Regions from separate parts of the Exiguobacterium sp. s189 genome, predicted to be linked through region 3. Evidence: riboswitches for the same ligand, from Rfam matches in the RefSeq annotation. Region 3 holds a riboswitch; each other region holds the start of a gene.
What was found. A riboswitch is a leader RNA that binds a small molecule or an ion and turns the genes downstream of it on or off. The one in region 3 is predicted to bind S-adenosylmethionine.

Region 1 (5,469 bases), on a different contig from region 3:
AGACGGACATGATGGAGAGCGCAACGTTGCGGTCGAGCCCGAGTCCACCTTCAGAAACCTCATAGTACATATAGAATACGAGGATAGCCCGCATGCCATAGTACGAGAAACGTTCCCAAAACTCTGTGAAGAATAGTGTGAACAACCCTTTCGGTTGTCCGAAGAAGCCTTTTTGTGGAACACTGTCCACGATTGTCTGTTTATCGATCCTTTCCATGAAAGATCCCTCCTTAACCGTTTTATCATAAAAAGGATTATTATGATTGTAAAGTGAATTGAATGATAATTTCAAATTTTAATAAGAATGAAAAGAATGAAAAGACCACACTTTCTAAAAAACAGAGAGTGTGGTCAATGAGTGATTACGCGGATTTTTGCTTTGCTTCTGTCGCTTGAACGTGACGTCCGAGTTGCCAGTAAATAATACCTGACAGACAACTCGCGCCGCCGATCAAAATCAGTGCGATATGTCCGGCACGATGATCGAAGAAGACACTCGAGATAATCGGTGCCGTCACACCGCCAATCAGCCACTGGACACTCGCAGCACCATTGTAGGCACCGCGCATGTTCTCTGGCGCAATCAAGGCGATGAATGTCTGTTGGACAGGAGACATGATCATCTCACCAAACGTGTAAAACGCGTAGACGGCGAGTAAGATCCCGACGAGCGGGAGATAAGGGACATCAAGTGCGTACAATGCTCTCGGGACGATCGCAATCAAGATCATCCCAATCCCGAATACGGTAGCTCCAGCAAACATGACTTTCCCAAAAGGCTTATTCCCAAGCTTCGATGCAATCGGGAACTGGAAAAGAACGACGAGGATCCCGTTAAGTGCCAACAGGTAAGGGAATGGGTTTTGTTGATCCGTATACGTTGGGAGCGACTCTTTCAAAAAGAGCGGCAACATACTTTCGACGACCGAGAACCCCATTGATATGAATATACCCGCAAAGATAAAGATCAGAAACACGCGGTCGTTATAGAATACGCGCAACACTTCACGGTTGCTTGGGGTCTCATCTTCCGTGAACTCCGGCAACGACTCGTGAATAAATGCCCCAAGCACGAGGGCATATAGTCCAAAGATGAAAGCAGCCGCAAAGAAAATGAGCTCCCTGTCGATGAACAGTACCGCACTCCCGAGAAGCGGTCCGAATGCGGCTCCGATGTTATGCCCCATTCGTAAGAGACCGAACGCCTCGTTCATGTGCTCGGGTTCCGTGACATCAGCGACCATTGCACTGGCAGCGGGGTGGAACAATGAATTGGTCAAGCCGAGCATGGCATTGAGTAAGAGCAACGGCCAAAACGAGTCGGCGAACGCAAAACCGATGAGAGCGAGCGCGTCACCAACGATGGCGATCATCATAATTGGTTTGCGTCCGTATAGATCAGCAAGCCGTCCCCCAATCATCGAGCCGAGGAGCGCCATGATCGGTCCCGTCGCCATGATGATTCCGACTTGAAGATAGCTGTCTAACTGGTCACTATAATAAAGGACTAAGAATGGGGCAATCATGAACATCATGATTCCCGTGATCGTTTCTCCTAAGAAACGTATCCAAATGTTGCGGTCGAGTTGCTTGAGTGATTGAAACATACAGGTCACCTGCTTTATTTAATTTTAGACACAAAAGGGACGTCATATGCATGAAGGCATACGACGTCCCACGTTGTTTATGCATGCCTAGTTAGGCAGGCATCTTAGATATGAATCAATCGAAGAGGTGCCTGCCAATCAGTATGAACTTGAATGAATGGTTTCGAAGATACTACTGACATGGGAACCTCTCCTTTCTGTTAATTGTTGTTCTTCTCTTCAACTGTATGACACATTTCATCAATGTGTCAACAAATTAGTGGGAGGATTTAGAGTAATTCATTTAAATTTTTTCGGTTTAAACGATAATCAATCAGTCTAGACAAGACCACTTGAATCATCGCCGTAATCGGAACACTCACAAACATGCCGACGAGACCAAATAGACTTCCTCCGATGATAATCGATGTGATGACCCAAAATGGAGTGATTCCGACGCTGTCGCCCAAAATCTTCGGTCCGAGCCACAATCCGTCAAATTGTTGCAACAAGAAGATGAACAAGAGCACCAATACGGCGGTGAACGGATCATAAAAGTAAGTGATGATAAACGCTGGAATCATCCCTAATAGCGGACCGACGTATGGGATAAAATTGAGCACACCGACGATGACACCAAGAAGTAACGCGTATGGAGCCCCGATGATTAAGAGTCCGATGACAGCGAGAACACCGATGATCAGACAATCGAGTGATTTACCGATGATGTATCGTTTAAAAATGTAGTCCATCTCCTGAAAGATATCGATTGTCGTCTTCGCAGTGCCCACTGGTAAGAGCGCGTAGAGAAGGCGTTTGAACATGCGAGCGAAGACTTCTTTGTCCTTTAACAGATAGATGGAGATGACAATCCCGATTAAGAAGTTGATCAATGTCATCGTGAAACTAGAGACATAACTGACAGAAGAGAGGACGGCCGTCTCGACCCATCCGGAATAACGATCCTCGAAGCGTGCAAAATCAATCGCCTGGGCGATCGTCGCGTTATAGTCTTTCAGGTAATTGTTTACATCACCTAAGAACGCATCGATTTGACGGATGTAGACGGGTAACTCCTCGATGAGTGATGAAAGACTCGAGTAGATCCGCGGGAACAACGTGACGACCGAGATTGCTAAAATCCCGATAAACGTGATATAGACGATGAGCAGACCTTGATATCGCTTCAAATGGAACCGTTCTTCAATATAAGAGAGTACGGTGTTAAGTAATAAAGCGATGGCAATCCCCATGATGATTGGGGTCAGTAACTGAAACGTGTACTGCAAAACACGTGAGATGGTATCCGGTTCACTGATGACCCGCCATAAGACGAGTAAAATCAGACCGATCACACTGAGTTTCCAAATAAGTTGACGATTAAGCTCCAATGCTCTATCCCCTCATACAAATATAATTTTTCTACTCTTTTACTATGAATGTTTTTTGAAAAGGATTCAATAGATGTTCACTTTGAAAAAATGTTTGACACCGTTGGAAATGTCTGGTTAACTTAGGAACATACAAAAATTACATAGCGAATAACACTTTCTATCAAGAGAAGCGGAGGGACTGGCCCGATGAAGCTTCAGCAACAGATTGCAAAATACTGTGCTAATTCCAGCAAGGTGACCTTGAGAGATGGGAAGGTGGTTGACTACATACGTCTGTATTGAGCACCCCTTTCCTCAGAAAGGGGTGTTTTTTCGTATCAGGAGGAAGAATCATGGCAGACAGACGTTCACAATTATTAAAATCCTTACCGACGCAACACTTCGTCGGATTAGCAGAAGAGGTCGCAGCGGTAGAGGCAAGCGGGAAGAGCGTCATCCGACTCGGGCAAGGGACACCCGATTTACCGACGCCCGCTCCAATCTGTGAGGCGCTCGAACGTGCCATCACGGACCCGACCACACACCAATACGGTCCATTTCGAGGACAGACCCGATTGAAAGAAGCGGTCGCATCATTTTACTCTCGTGAATATGGTGTCGAACTCGATCCGGAACGAGAAGTCGCGATCTTGATCGGTAGCAAATCAGGTTTGATCACACTCCCACAATGTCTTCTCGAACCGGGTGACGGGATTTTACTCCCGAACCCGGGTTACCCGGATTACATCTCGGGGGCGCGTCTGGCTGGTGCGGAAATCATCGATTTGACGTTAAAAGAGGAACATGGCTTTCTTCCGGACTATTCAACACTCGACCCGTCCCACGCGAAACTCATGTATTTGAACTACCCGAGCAATCCGACTGGGGCTGTTGCGACGCCGGCATTCTTTGAAGAAACCGTCGCGTTTGCGAAGAAGCATGATGTGATGGTCGTCCACGATTTCGCTTATGGAAGCATTGGGTTCGACGGTTATGTTCCCCCGAGCTTCCTTCAGGCAGATGGTGCGAAAGAAATTGGAATTGAAGTATACACGATGTCGAAGGCGTTCAATATGTCGGGGTGGCGTGTCGCGTTCGCGGTCGGGAATGCCGATATCATCGAAGCCATCAACACGTATCAAGATCATGTCCACGTGTCTGTCTTCTCAGCCATTCAAGAGGCAGCGATTGTGGCGTTAGAATCCCCGCGAGACTTGCGTGATGACCTAGCCTCACTTTACGAAACAAGACGAAACCGATTGATTAATGGATTACGCCGGGCGGGGTGGGAGATTGAGGCACCGAAGGGTTCGTTCTTTGTATGGGCGAAAGTACCTGAGGGGGATGCAAAATCGTTCTCGAAAAAGTTACTCCACGAGGCGGGAGTCGCCGTCACACCAGGCTACTTCTTCGGAACAGAGGGAGAGCACCACATCCGTTTCGGTCTCGTATCGTCTGAACAGAAGATTGATGAAGCGGTAGAACGGATTGAGAGACTGTTTGCAGCTTATGAGGAGGTACATTTGTGATACGTCAGGCCGTGCTCGAATATGACCATTCGGATGATGCGCTCGAGGACCTTCATACGGTGATTGGAAACCGGAAGGCACTCGTTTTGAAAGGATTGAACGGATACGGTGAAGCGGTTCACGTGTTCCCTCGTCTAGCAAATCTTCCGAGTGTACAGTTCAACGGGGAATGTTCAGACGAAGAAGTTAATCGTTTGAATGCCTATCGACCCGACGTATGGATTGCCGTCGGCGGAGGTAAATTGATTGATACGGCGAAGCGGATTGCATTCGCTCAGTCAGTTCCGCTCATTGTCGTCCCGACCCTCGTGTCAAACTGTGCCGCCTTCACCCCACTCAGCGTCATCTACACTGAGGAAGGGTCTTACATTCGCTATGACACGTTTCCGGTCGTCATCGAGCGCGTCATCGCAGATGAACGACTGTTACGTGATTCACCTTATGACTATTTCAAGGCTGGCGTCATCGACACGGTCGCAAAGTGGTTCGAGGCTCGTTATATTAGCGGGACGACTTCAAAGGATGCAGGGATTCAGTCAGGGTTATCACTTGCTGCGCAGTGCGGTAAATTGATGGACTTGTCGATTCATGAACAGGACTTTCGTCATTATGGGCCAGACATCCGATATATCGTCGACCATGTCCTCGCAATCGGTGGTGCGGTCGGTGGGTTCGGGGGTGCCGGCACACGTGTTGCCGTTGCGCACGCCGTTCATAATGCACTCAGTCGCTTTGATTCGACTCATCATTGGTTACATGGGGACAAGGTCGGGTTCGGATTGATTGTTCAAGAACGGTTGATTAGATCCGATGACACCTTCCTGCTCGAGGACTGGCTTCAATCCATCGATGCGCCGACTTCGCTAACACAACTTGGGATTCATCCTGATCAAGTCGATGAATTGGTCACTTCGATTGTTGAAGAAATCACGATTCAAGGGATTCGGAATCTTGAAGATTCAGAGCAGTTAAAAGAAATTC
Region 2 (5,469 bases), on a different contig from region 3:
TGCCAAGAAAAACACAAATTCTCCATAGTCTTCGAGCTTTTCAAATGGATTTTGAATAATCATCGGTTCGGATAATATACCGACCATCATCAATGGAATGAAGAAAAGTAAGAAACGTTTCCAAAAGTAGTGTTTGTATGGTTGTGAGAATGTCTGCTCCATAATCGTACCTCCTCAATTGAATTACACTTATTTACATATATGATAGCATGTTCTCAATTAATGTTGGATGATTGGTCTTTATTTTTTAGGCAATTTCAATTGAAAAGAGGGTGGCCAATTTGTTCAGCCACCCTTCAGTCAATTCATTCACTCGTTACAGCCAGTTCTCCAGTCCCGAACGTCGCACTAAAAGCACGGCACCAAATCACTACGGTGCTATATTCTGACAGATCGATATCTGCCGGAACTAAATAGTTTTGGTTTCCTGTATTCCCTTTAAGTGCTCCAAGTCGAATCCCTTCGGTCGTCTCTTGTCCGGGTTTCATCAAATAGACGAATAAATCAGGTCCGTTTGTCGTCTCGAACTCTTCAAATCGAAGATACGTCCCGTCTTCTGCCTCGACGGAGCGAATCGTGCCGGTTGTCTCATAATTTTTCTCCCCGTCCATGAACACACCCGCTACTTCGGTTTGACTCGGTTGTGCTTCCGGTGTCTTTTCCTCTGTCTCTTCTTCTGGAGCAGGCGTCTCAACAGCTGTCGGTGGTAATCCTTCATCGACTGTCTCTGTCAAGAAAAGCGGTGAGATGAGCCACCAGGCGACGGCGATCACGGCTATGCCGATCACACCGATGATGAGTTTCGTACTTGTATTCATGTATGAGTCCTCCTTTTCGGATGTATGAACCATTATTAGCCTTTTCCCGATTATTGGGCTTATAAAAAGACGCGAATGCTAACATTCGCGCCTGATGACCGTTATACGGTTTCGGTCCAGTTCTCCTCAATGAACTCGTCACGTCCCGAGATGGCCCGGTCTTCTTTATAGTGTTTTGGATTCTTTTTGTGGTAATCCTGGTGATACTCTTCCGCTTCGAAGAATGTCGTCGCCGGAGTGATTTTTGTGACAATCGGTGCGGTGAAACGACCACTTGCAGCTAACACATCGCGACTCGCCTCAGCCGCGATTCGTTGTTCCTCCGTGTGATAGAAGATGGCTGGGGCATACTGAGGCCCACGGTCTTGAAATTGACCACCGTCATCGGTCGGGTCGGTCTGAATCCAATATAGCTCGAGGAGACGCTCATATGAGAACAGAGATGGGTCATATGTGATTTGAACGACTTCTAAATGACCAGTCGTTCCCGTTTTGACTTCTTCATACGTCGGATTGTCGACCTCTCCGCCCATATAGCCGGATACGATTCCTTCAATCCCTGGTAGTTCTTCAAAAGGTGTTACCATGCACCAAAAACAGCCACCTGCAAATGTTGCTTTTTCCATCTTGTCGTTCCCTCCAAATCGTATTTCAACAAAAAAGCGCTCACGTCGGATGACATGAGCGCTCTCGTCATATCGTCCAAGGTTTCCCTTGCTGGTCGTAGCACCTTGCCTGTGGCAGGTTGCTGTGAAGTCATGGAGCCAGATCTCTCGTTCACTCTTGATATCGATATGTAGTTGGTGAGAGCATCATACCACCCTCAAAATACTTTCGTCAATGATTCGGTTTTCGCTTCAGCTGAAAAATCGTCAAGACGATGATGAATCCAATCAACCCGATTGAAATGAACGGACCATAGGGCACATTTTCTCCGTATAACTGCAAGAAAAATAGACCGAAGACAGCGAGTAGCACGAATATGTAGGAGCGTGTCATAGGAACCTCCTGTTTTTTCTTAAGTGTAACAAGAACACATCGACTTGGCGATACGAAAAGGAAATCAGGCATAGAGCACGAATAAAGTGGGAGAGATAAAGGAGGAATGTAGGATGGAACAAATCCAATTACATGAACTGACGATTGAACGTGCACATCGTGGATATAAAGAAGGACAATTCACGGTACGAGACATAACAGCGTATTATCTTAGAAGGATTGCTGCATATAATGAGCGACTTCATGCCGTCATCCAGGTGAATCCGGACGCCCTGTTCGAGGCAGAGGCGGCAGACCGGGCCTATAAAAAAGGAGTACGCAAACCACTCCTCGGCATCCCCGTCTTAATTAAGGACAATATCGAGACAGCCGGTCTGATGCGTACGACAGCAGGTGCCGCCGCCATGCGACATCATTTTGCAGGTCGAGATGCCGAGCTCGTGAAACGATTGCGAGCTGACGGGGCAATCATTCTCGGAAAAGCGAACCTGTCCGAGTGGGCGAACTTTTTAACGGAAGATATGCCGAATGGTTGGAGTGCTGTTGGCGGACAAACGAAGAACCCTTATGGCAACCAATTAGATGTCGGGGGATCGAGTTCTGGATCGGCTTCGGCGGTTGCGGCGAACTTGACACTACTTGCCGTTGGATCTGAGACGAGCGGCTCGATTGTACACCCGAGTGTGCATAATAGTATCGTCGGAATCAAGCCGACCGTCGGCTTGATCAGTCGTTCAGGAATCATTCCAATCTCACGTTCTCAGGATACGGCTGGACCGATGGCGCGTACCCTTCGTGATGCGGTCGTTGCCTTGCAGACCATGTGTGGTGAAGATTCGGCTGATCCTGCGACATGGGAAACTCCAGTCGGACCGCCTTATGTGACATGTCTCGATGTCCGTCAAGCGGTCGGGATGCGTGTCGGATTTATCAAGCCAACTATTTCAGACGAAGAAGTCGGTTTGTATGAACAGGCACTTCGATTGTTGCGTCAAGCCGAGGTTGAACTCGTCGAGATCACGTTACCGAAACACGATGCATTAGAACAGGCAGATATTTTGTTTGATGAATTCAAGCTTGGGATTGAGGCGTACCTTGCGAACACAACTGTGCCATTTAAGACGCTTTCCGACTTGATCGAATGGAACGCGGACCACCCCGAATCGATTCCGCACGGGCAGACCATCTTTGAACAGTCAGATGCACGTTCAGGGCGTCTCATCGAAGCTAGTTATCTCGACCGTCGGATTGATGATGTTCATTTCGCAAAAGTGGACGGAATGGATGAGCTATTAAAAGGGCAAAAACTGGACGCAATCGTCCTGCCACATGACATGAACTATGACATGGCTGCGAAAGCAGGACACCCGACAATCACGATCCCTTATAAACGAAAAGAGAGTGGGGCCCCGTTCGGTCTATCGTTCACGGGAACGAGCTTTGCGGAACGAGATTTGATTCGTGTCGCTTATGCGTTCGAACAGTTCATCACACGACCGACGCCTCCAGATTATTCGTAAGTTGCACCCGTCTCTGACGTCCGCTACAATGGTACGTATGCGGATTAGAGAAAGGACAGGTTAGAATGAAATCATCTATATACGGGTTGACGTTCGATCAGCTCACAAACGAGTGCACGGAAGCAGGATATGGTGCCTTCCACGCACGTCAAGTCTGGGACTCGCTCTACATCGATCGAGTCAAATCGATGGACGCGCTGAACGTCCGTGACGAAGTACGCGATTACTTAACTGAGAAATATGTCATCTCGACACAAGAACTGTTCGTCAAACAAGAAGCGGGCGATGGAACGGTCAAATTCTTACTTAAATTGCATGATGGTCACTATATCGAGACGGTGCTCATGCGTCATAAATATGGTCGCTCGGTCTGTGTGACGACACAGGTCGGTTGTAACATCGGCTGCAGCTTCTGTGCGAGCGGCTTGTTGAAAAAGACACGTGATTTGACGGCTGGTGAGGTCGTCGAGCAGATCATGACTGTCCAACATTTCCTCGATGGAGAAGGAGAAGGGGACCGTGTCAGTCATATCGTCGTTATGGGAATCGGTGAACCGTTTGACAACTTCGATAACTTGGTCGACTTCTTGCGCGTCGTCAAAGATGAGCGTGGTCTTGCAATCGCCCCACGTAAAATCAACGTGTCGACGAGTGGTCTTGCGGACAAGATCTATAAGTTTGCGGACCTCGACTTACGCATCAATTTGGCGCTATCTCTGCATGCGCCAAACGATGAATTACGTACACGCATCATGAAAATCAACCGGGCGTTCCCGCTTGATAAACTCATGCCGTCGATTCGCTATTACGTCGAGAAGACGAATAAGCGAATCACATTCGAGTATATCCTGCTCTCGAAAGTGAACGATTTACCAGAACACGCGGAAGAACTTGCGGACTTGATTGAAGACATCAAGGACAAGTCTTACATCAACTTGATTCCGTACAATCCGGTCAACGAGCATATTCAATATGAGCGAAGCACACCGGAAGATATCATGGCGTTTTATGATATCTTGAAAAAGCGTGGCGTCAATACGGGTGTCCGTCTCGAACATGGCACAGACATCGATGCAGCTTGCGGTCAGCTCCGCAGTAAGCATATGAACGTCGAAGGCGCGAAGTAATCAAATGGCCTCTCCGAATTTTTCGGGGAGGCCATTCGCTTATCGTTTTTGTCCGACATATTGAATCACAGCTGATTCGCCGTGATGCAGTGTTCCTTCTTCTCGCCATACGACATTCTCGTTTAAGACGAGAGGAATGAAATTGTCTTCGAGTTGGTGGAACATCTCTTCGGTGTATAGAAGTGAGAGGTCTTTTGGTCCACCTGTCCCGTATGCGAGTTGATGTGTAGAGTACACTTCAGTCAGGAATACGCCACCAGGTCGTAGTGTTTTTTGAATACCGGCGAGCACCTTTTCTCTGACATGTGGAGGAAAGTGGCCGAAGATGCAGATAACTAGGTCATACGTTTCTTGCGACCAGACCGCTTCATTCAAGTCAATCTGCTTCGTCTGAAGGGAGACGCTTCGTGAAGTCGCCAAGCGCTTCGCTTTTTCGAGTCCTACTTTCGAAGCGTCCCACATCTCGACGTCGAAGCCGAGCGTGGCGAGCCAGACTGCGTTTCGCCCTTCCCCCTCAGCGATGGCCAATACATGTTTTCCTTCAATTTGATGAGACGTGATCCATTCGCGTAAAAACTCGTTCGGCTCTGTTCCATACACATAAGCCTCCGAGCTAAATCGTTCATCCCATTTAGACAAGACATTCACTTCCTCTCTACTTTTCTTTCACTATAGCAAATCGAACGGACGACGGTGAAAATCCATCACGATTTTCTGAATTCATGCATAGTCGAGATGGGAGAAGGGAATAGATTTCTGAACTAATGGATAGAGTGGAGGCTAAGTAATGAAGAGAGTAGATGCGTCGTTATGGATTCGGGTACGAAATACGCTTGGTGAAGGTCCTTGTTGGGATGCTGAGTTAAAGCGTTTTTATTGGGTAGATATCGAAGGTCATACGTTATGGTGGTATGACGAGCGAGAAGACGAGATTTCTTCATTCGAGGTCGGAAAACAGGTCGGTTTTGTCATTCCAAAAGTGACAGACGGTGTCGTCCTTGGATT
Region 3 (5,469 bases):
GTGGAACAACATGGAACCAAAATTAGAGCATGATCCGAAAGTCGAACAAACAGAGAAACCGAACCGTCAATTTGACCAAATGGATGCAGGAGGTCCAAAAATCAGCGTTGTGACCGGGATGTTACTCGGTGCCCTCGTCGGTGGTCTCCTCGCCTTACTTAGCTCTTCGAATCGGGAGCAGACGAAACAATCGCTTACGAATGCAAAATCTTCGGTCGGAGGCATGGTGAATGAAGTCAAACAAGACCCAGCCGGGAAGGCATCTCAAGTGATCGAACAAGTGAAGACCGCTTCTGGCAAGATTCAGGAAGTCTCCACAGACGTCCAAAACGTATATGAAAAAGTGGTCGGAGAAGTCGATACGGTCAAAGAAGACGTCAATAAAATCGTCGAGACGGCCCAAGAAGCTAAATCTGATTTACAAGACATCGGTGAAAAAGTCGTCGAAGCGAAGGATACTGCGCTTGGACAAGAAACCACTTCAACTGATTCGTCATCGAATGACAATAAACAGACACCACCAACGACTTGAACCTAAAAAAAACGACCTTTCCGCGGAAAGGTCGTTTTTGTTGATTACGCGAAACGCTTCGCGCCTTCTTCAAGAACTGCTGCTTTATCTGTTTGCTCCCATGGGAGTTCGATATCTGTACGACCGAAGTGACCGTAAGCTGCTGTTTGCTTGTAGATCGGACGGCGAAGGTCAAGCATCTTGATGATGCCTGCTGGACGGAGGTCGAAGTTCTCACGAACGAGTTCAACGAGCTCTGTTTCGCTCAATTTACCAGTGCCGAACGTGTCGACTGCGATTGATACCGGGTGTGCTACCCCAATCGCGTAAGCGAGTTGAACTTCTGCTTTATCCGCAAGTCCTGCTGCAACGATGTTTTTCGCTACATAACGAGCTGCGTATGCTGCTGAACGGTCAACTTTTGTAGGATCTTTACCAGAGAATGCGCCACCGCCGTGACGAGCGTATCCACCGTACGTGTCGACGATGATTTTACGTCCTGTAAGACCTGCATCTCCTTGTGGTCCACCGATTACGAAGCGACCAGTCGGGTTGATGAAGTATTTTGTTTCAGCATCGATGAGTTCAGCCGGGATGACTGCTTCGATGACATACTTTTTCAAGTCTTCTTGAATTTGCTCGAGTGTGATCTCTTCTGCGTGTTGTGTCGAGATAACAATCGTGTCGATGCGAACAGGGTTGTTGTCCTCATCGTACTCAACCGTTACTTGCGTCTTACCATCCGGACGGAGGTAATCAAGCGTACCGTTCTTACGAACTTCAGCAAGACGACGTGATAATTTGTGCGCCAATGAGATTGGAAGCGGCATGAGTTCAGGTGTCTCGTTTGTCGCGTATCCGAACATGAGACCTTGGTCACCTGCTCCGATTGCATCGAGTTCCTCTTCAGTCATCTGACCTTCACGTGCTTCGAGAGCTTGGTCAACACCTTGCGCGATGTCTACTGATTGCTCGTCAATCGACGTCAAGACTGCACATGTTTCTGCATCGAAACCATATTTCGCACGTGTGTATCCGATTTCACGGATTGTTTCACGGACAACTTTCGGGATATCCACGTAAGTTGACGTTGTGATTTCACCAGCTACGAGTACAAGACCCGTTGTGACAGACGTTTCTGCCGCAACACGGGCATTCGGGTCTTCCGCTAAAATGGCATCCAAAATCGAGTCAGAGATCTGATCACAAATTTTATCTGGATGTCCTTCAGTAACCGACTCTGAAGTAAAAAGTCGACGGTTCAATTTTGACATTCAAAAAACCTCCTATAATAAGGGTGATATGTGGACGGTACTCGTTCCCCTTACGCGTTGCTTTGGGACGGTAATGAAAAAAACCTCCCCCGATGACATACATGGGGAAAGGTTGAATCGTTCTTCCTTACCCTCTTATCGTTCGAAGCTAATGGCTTCGCTTCAGGATAGCACCTTTTCCGCACAAGACTTCATGTCGGACGGTTGCTGGGCTTCGTAGGGCCTTGTTCCCTCCACCGCTCAGAATAAGAGTATCCGTTACGAAAACCATCATATAAATGACGCTCGATTATGTCAAGGGAATCGGACGAATTCGTTAAAGTTTTCACTGACTTGCAAAACATTTCTGTTTGTGAATCGTCAAACATTTTTTTAATTCGTTTCTGTTTTTTAACACCTTGTGATAAGAGAATGTGATAAACTGTCTTTGTAAGAAAGCGCTTACTTAGAGAGAAGAAACGCTTGTGTTTAATTAGTGTGTCACATATAATTAAAAATGTCATACTGATTAATCGTAATCGCGGAAGTATGCGGATTTCATCCACATCTATTTAGGGGAAAGGTGGGATTCAGGATGGCGACAACGCTCCTGAAAATCGAAGAATTAATTAATGGTGCCGACATGAAACGGAACTTGACGGTTCCAGAACTGGTGGAAGAAGCCATCCAAAATGGTGAAGGTGTACTGACAAAAGACGGGGCTTTATCTGTCAGCACCGGTGCTTTTACCGGACGGTCACCGAAAGACAAATTCGTCGTACAAGATGAAGTCAGCAACAACCTTGTCGATTGGGGAAAAGTGAACCAACCGATCGCGGAAGAGAAGTTTTCAGCACTTCTTGACAAAGTACTCACCCATTTAGAAAAGAAAGACAAACTTTATTACCTCGAAGCGTCTGCTGGTGCCGATGAGCACTACACGTTACCGGTTCGTGCCATTACGGAATATGCATGGCATAGTCTGTTCGCAAAACAGCTGTTTTTACGCGAATGGCCAACGAAAGGTGCGTTCGATCCGTTCACTGTTATTTATGCACCGAGTTATAAAGCAGATCCTACAGTGGATGGCACGAACTCAGAGACGTTCATTCTCGTTTCATTCGCCAAGCGCACGATTCTGATCGGGGGAACAGAATACGGTGGCGAAATTAAAAAATCAATCTTCTCCGTCATGAACTTCTTGTTACCTGAGCAAAACGTCTTATCGATGCACTGTTCGGCAAACGTCAACGATGCAAACGAAACGGCACTCTTCTTCGGGTTGTCGGGAACTGGGAAGACGACACTTTCAGCTGATCCACAGCGCCACTTAATCGGAGACGATGAGCACGGATGGTCACCGGATGGGGTCTTCAACATTGAAGGCGGTTGCTACGCGAAGACGATCAACTTGTCGCGTGAGAACGAACCACAAATCTATGATGCAATCCGTTTCGGTTCATTGATTGAAAACGTCGTATTGAATGAAGATCGTACGCCGGACTACAAGAACATCTCCTTGACTGAAAATACGCGTGCGGCATATCCAATCGAATTCATCGACAACGCGATGCTCCCATCACGTGCCGGTCATCCAAATACGATCGTCTTCTTGACGGCCGATGCGTATGGTGTCTTGCCACCGATCAGCAAACTGACGAAAGAACAGGCGATGTATCACTTCTTGTCTGGTTATACGTCTAAGCTTGCTGGGACAGAGCGTGGTGTCACAGAACCACAAGCGACGTTCTCGACTTGCTTCGGTTCACCGTTCCTTCCGCTCGCTCCTGAGCGTTATGCGGATATGCTCGGTAAATTGATTGAAGAGCACGATGTAGATGTCTATCTTGTCAACACGGGCTGGACAGGTGGAGCATACGGCGAAGGTTCGCGTATGAAACTCGCCTATACGCGCGCGATGGTCAATGCTGCCGTCAACGGCCAGCTCCGTGATGTCGAAACGATGAAACATGACATTTTCAATGTCGAGATTCCTGTAGCCATCGATGGTGTACCGAGCGACGTGCTCAATCCGCGAGATACGTGGAGCGACCCAGCTCGTTACGACGTCGAGGCAAAAGCGCTCGCCATGAAATTTAAAGAAAACTTCAATCGCTTCACGAAAGCAAGTGAGTCCGTCATCGCAGCCGGACCACTCGTTATCTAACACAAAAGCACTGACTCGATTTTTTTTATCGAGTCAGTGCTTTTTCCTGTCGCAACATCCAATCCATCGCTTGTTCGGTCGTCTCCCATTTATCCCAAAACGGGAGCTGGTGACCGAACGGGAGCACCCAAAACTCTGCCTGTTCCCCTAATTTCTCGGCGACGGCTGTCGCATGACGTAAGCGAACTTGTTCATCGTCCGTACCGTGGATGAGCAGTGTCGGGGCGACCCATTCCTTGTAAAGCGGAGAACGGTCGACATACGCAGATTCTGCAGACTCGGGGTCCCCACCCGTCATCCGACGTAACATCTTCCGCATCGAACGCTGTTCTTCATACGTCCACTCGAGATTTGTCACGCCAGCCCATGAAGTAACCGTCGTGACCGGTCGTTCGGAAGCGAGCGAGAGGGCCATCATGCCCCCTCTTGAAAAGCCGAGGACGTGAACCGGTCGTCCACTCATGTGGACACGGTCGAATAGCGAGAGCACGTCCTCTAAGTCTTCTCCTCCAAAGTCTTCTTTTCCCGTCCCGCCGTGATTGCCACGATAGACCGGGGCGACGACATGAAAGCCCCGCGATGCAAACTGCATGAGACGTGGTAAACGGACATCCCCGATTCGAGCCGTTCCTCCTCGTAAGTACATCAACACTTGGCCGTTTGAACGTTTCGGCTCAATCGAATACGCCACGACCTCTTCCCCATCTGTCGTCGTATACCATCCTCGTGTCACTCGGTAACCCGCATAAGGTGGTAACACATCGATTCGGTCAAACCAGTTTTTGATCATAAAGAACCCTCATCGTTTCCGGTAGGACACGGTCTTTCATCATGAAGCTGTAGCGTGGATTGCGCAATAAGTTATCCGGCAAGGCATCGATCAGGACAGCCCCATCTGTCTCGTCAATGGCAGGATGATCCTCGAATCGCTCAATCTCCGCATAATAAATGTTTTTGATGACCGTATCGCCTCTACCTAGCACACGGTACTGTCCCAAATATCGTAATGTTTTGACGACGCCACCGGTCTCTTCATATACTTCCCGGATGGCGGCATCGTCCTCGTGTTCTCCTGGCTCGACTTTCCCACCTGGAAACTCGAGTCCGCGCTGTTTATGCTTCGTCAATACCCACTTGTCTTCATATCGGGCGACGACCCAGACGTGGAGCGGCGTGTCTGAGAACGGATAATGGGTGAAGCTTAACTCGACTTGATTATGATAGTAATCCTTGAATGTCTTCATAGTCCATCCCTTTCTTTCCCCTGTCTACTCTCACTTTACCTTGTCTTCACCCAGTTTCAAACAAAAAAATCGGTCCGACACGCGGACCGATTCGTTTTCTTATTGATTCAAACGTTTTTCGAGCTCTGCTTTTTGTTCTTCATAACCCGGTTTGCCGAGTAACGCGAACATGTTCGCTTTGTAAGCTTCGACGCCTGGCTGGTTGAACGGGTTCACCCCGAGGATGTATCCGCTCATCGCACATGCTTTTTCGAAGAAGTAGAACAAGTAGCCGAGGTGATAAGGTGTCATCTC

Region 1: another riboswitch for S-adenosylmethionine. It lies ahead of KNO99_RS12245 (aminotransferase class I/II-fold pyridoxal phosphate-dependent enzyme); the one in region 3 lies ahead of metK (methionine adenosyltransferase).
Region 2: another riboswitch for S-adenosylmethionine. It lies ahead of msrA (peptide-methionine (S)-S-oxide reductase MsrA); the one in region 3 lies ahead of metK (methionine adenosyltransferase).

Annotation. Positions count from the first base shown of each region.
Region 1 is NZ_JACSKM010000010.1:43,338-48,806, forward strand. It holds gene KNO99_RS12230 (peptide MFS transporter) at 1-217, opposite strand, end outside; gene KNO99_RS12235 (MDR family MFS transporter) at 363-1,607, opposite strand; gene KNO99_RS12240 (AI-2E family transporter) at 1,877-2,977, opposite strand; SAM riboswitch class I at 3,135-3,234, shown strand; gene KNO99_RS12245 (aminotransferase class I/II-fold pyridoxal phosphate-dependent enzyme) at 3,313-4,488, shown strand; gene KNO99_RS12250 (iron-containing alcohol dehydrogenase) at 4,485-5,469, shown strand, end outside.
Region 2 is NZ_JACSKM010000010.1:260-5,728, forward strand. It holds gene KNO99_RS11990 (hypothetical protein) at 1-162, opposite strand, end outside; gene KNO99_RS11995 (DM13 domain-containing protein) at 306-818, opposite strand; gene msrA (peptide-methionine (S)-S-oxide reductase MsrA) at 920-1,444, opposite strand; SAM riboswitch class I at 1,512-1,611, opposite strand; gene KNO99_RS12005 (hypothetical protein) at 1,656-1,817, opposite strand; gene KNO99_RS12010 (amidase family protein) at 1,931-3,337, shown strand; gene rlmN (dual-specificity RNA methyltransferase RlmN) at 3,403-4,464, shown strand; gene KNO99_RS12020 (class I SAM-dependent methyltransferase) at 4,504-5,103, opposite strand; gene KNO99_RS12025 (SMP-30/gluconolactonase/LRE family protein) at 5,252-5,469, shown strand, end outside.
Region 3 is NZ_JACSKM010000003.1:265,616-271,084, reverse strand. It holds gene KNO99_RS06060 (hypothetical protein) at 11-532, shown strand; gene metK (methionine adenosyltransferase) at 577-1,785, opposite strand; SAM riboswitch class I at 1,918-2,037, opposite strand; gene pckA (phosphoenolpyruvate carboxykinase (ATP)) at 2,360-3,931, shown strand; gene KNO99_RS06045 (alpha/beta hydrolase family protein) at 3,957-4,721, opposite strand; gene ytkD (RNA deprotection pyrophosphohydrolase) at 4,702-5,175, opposite strand; gene KNO99_RS06035 (glucose-6-phosphate isomerase) at 5,275-5,469, opposite strand, start outside.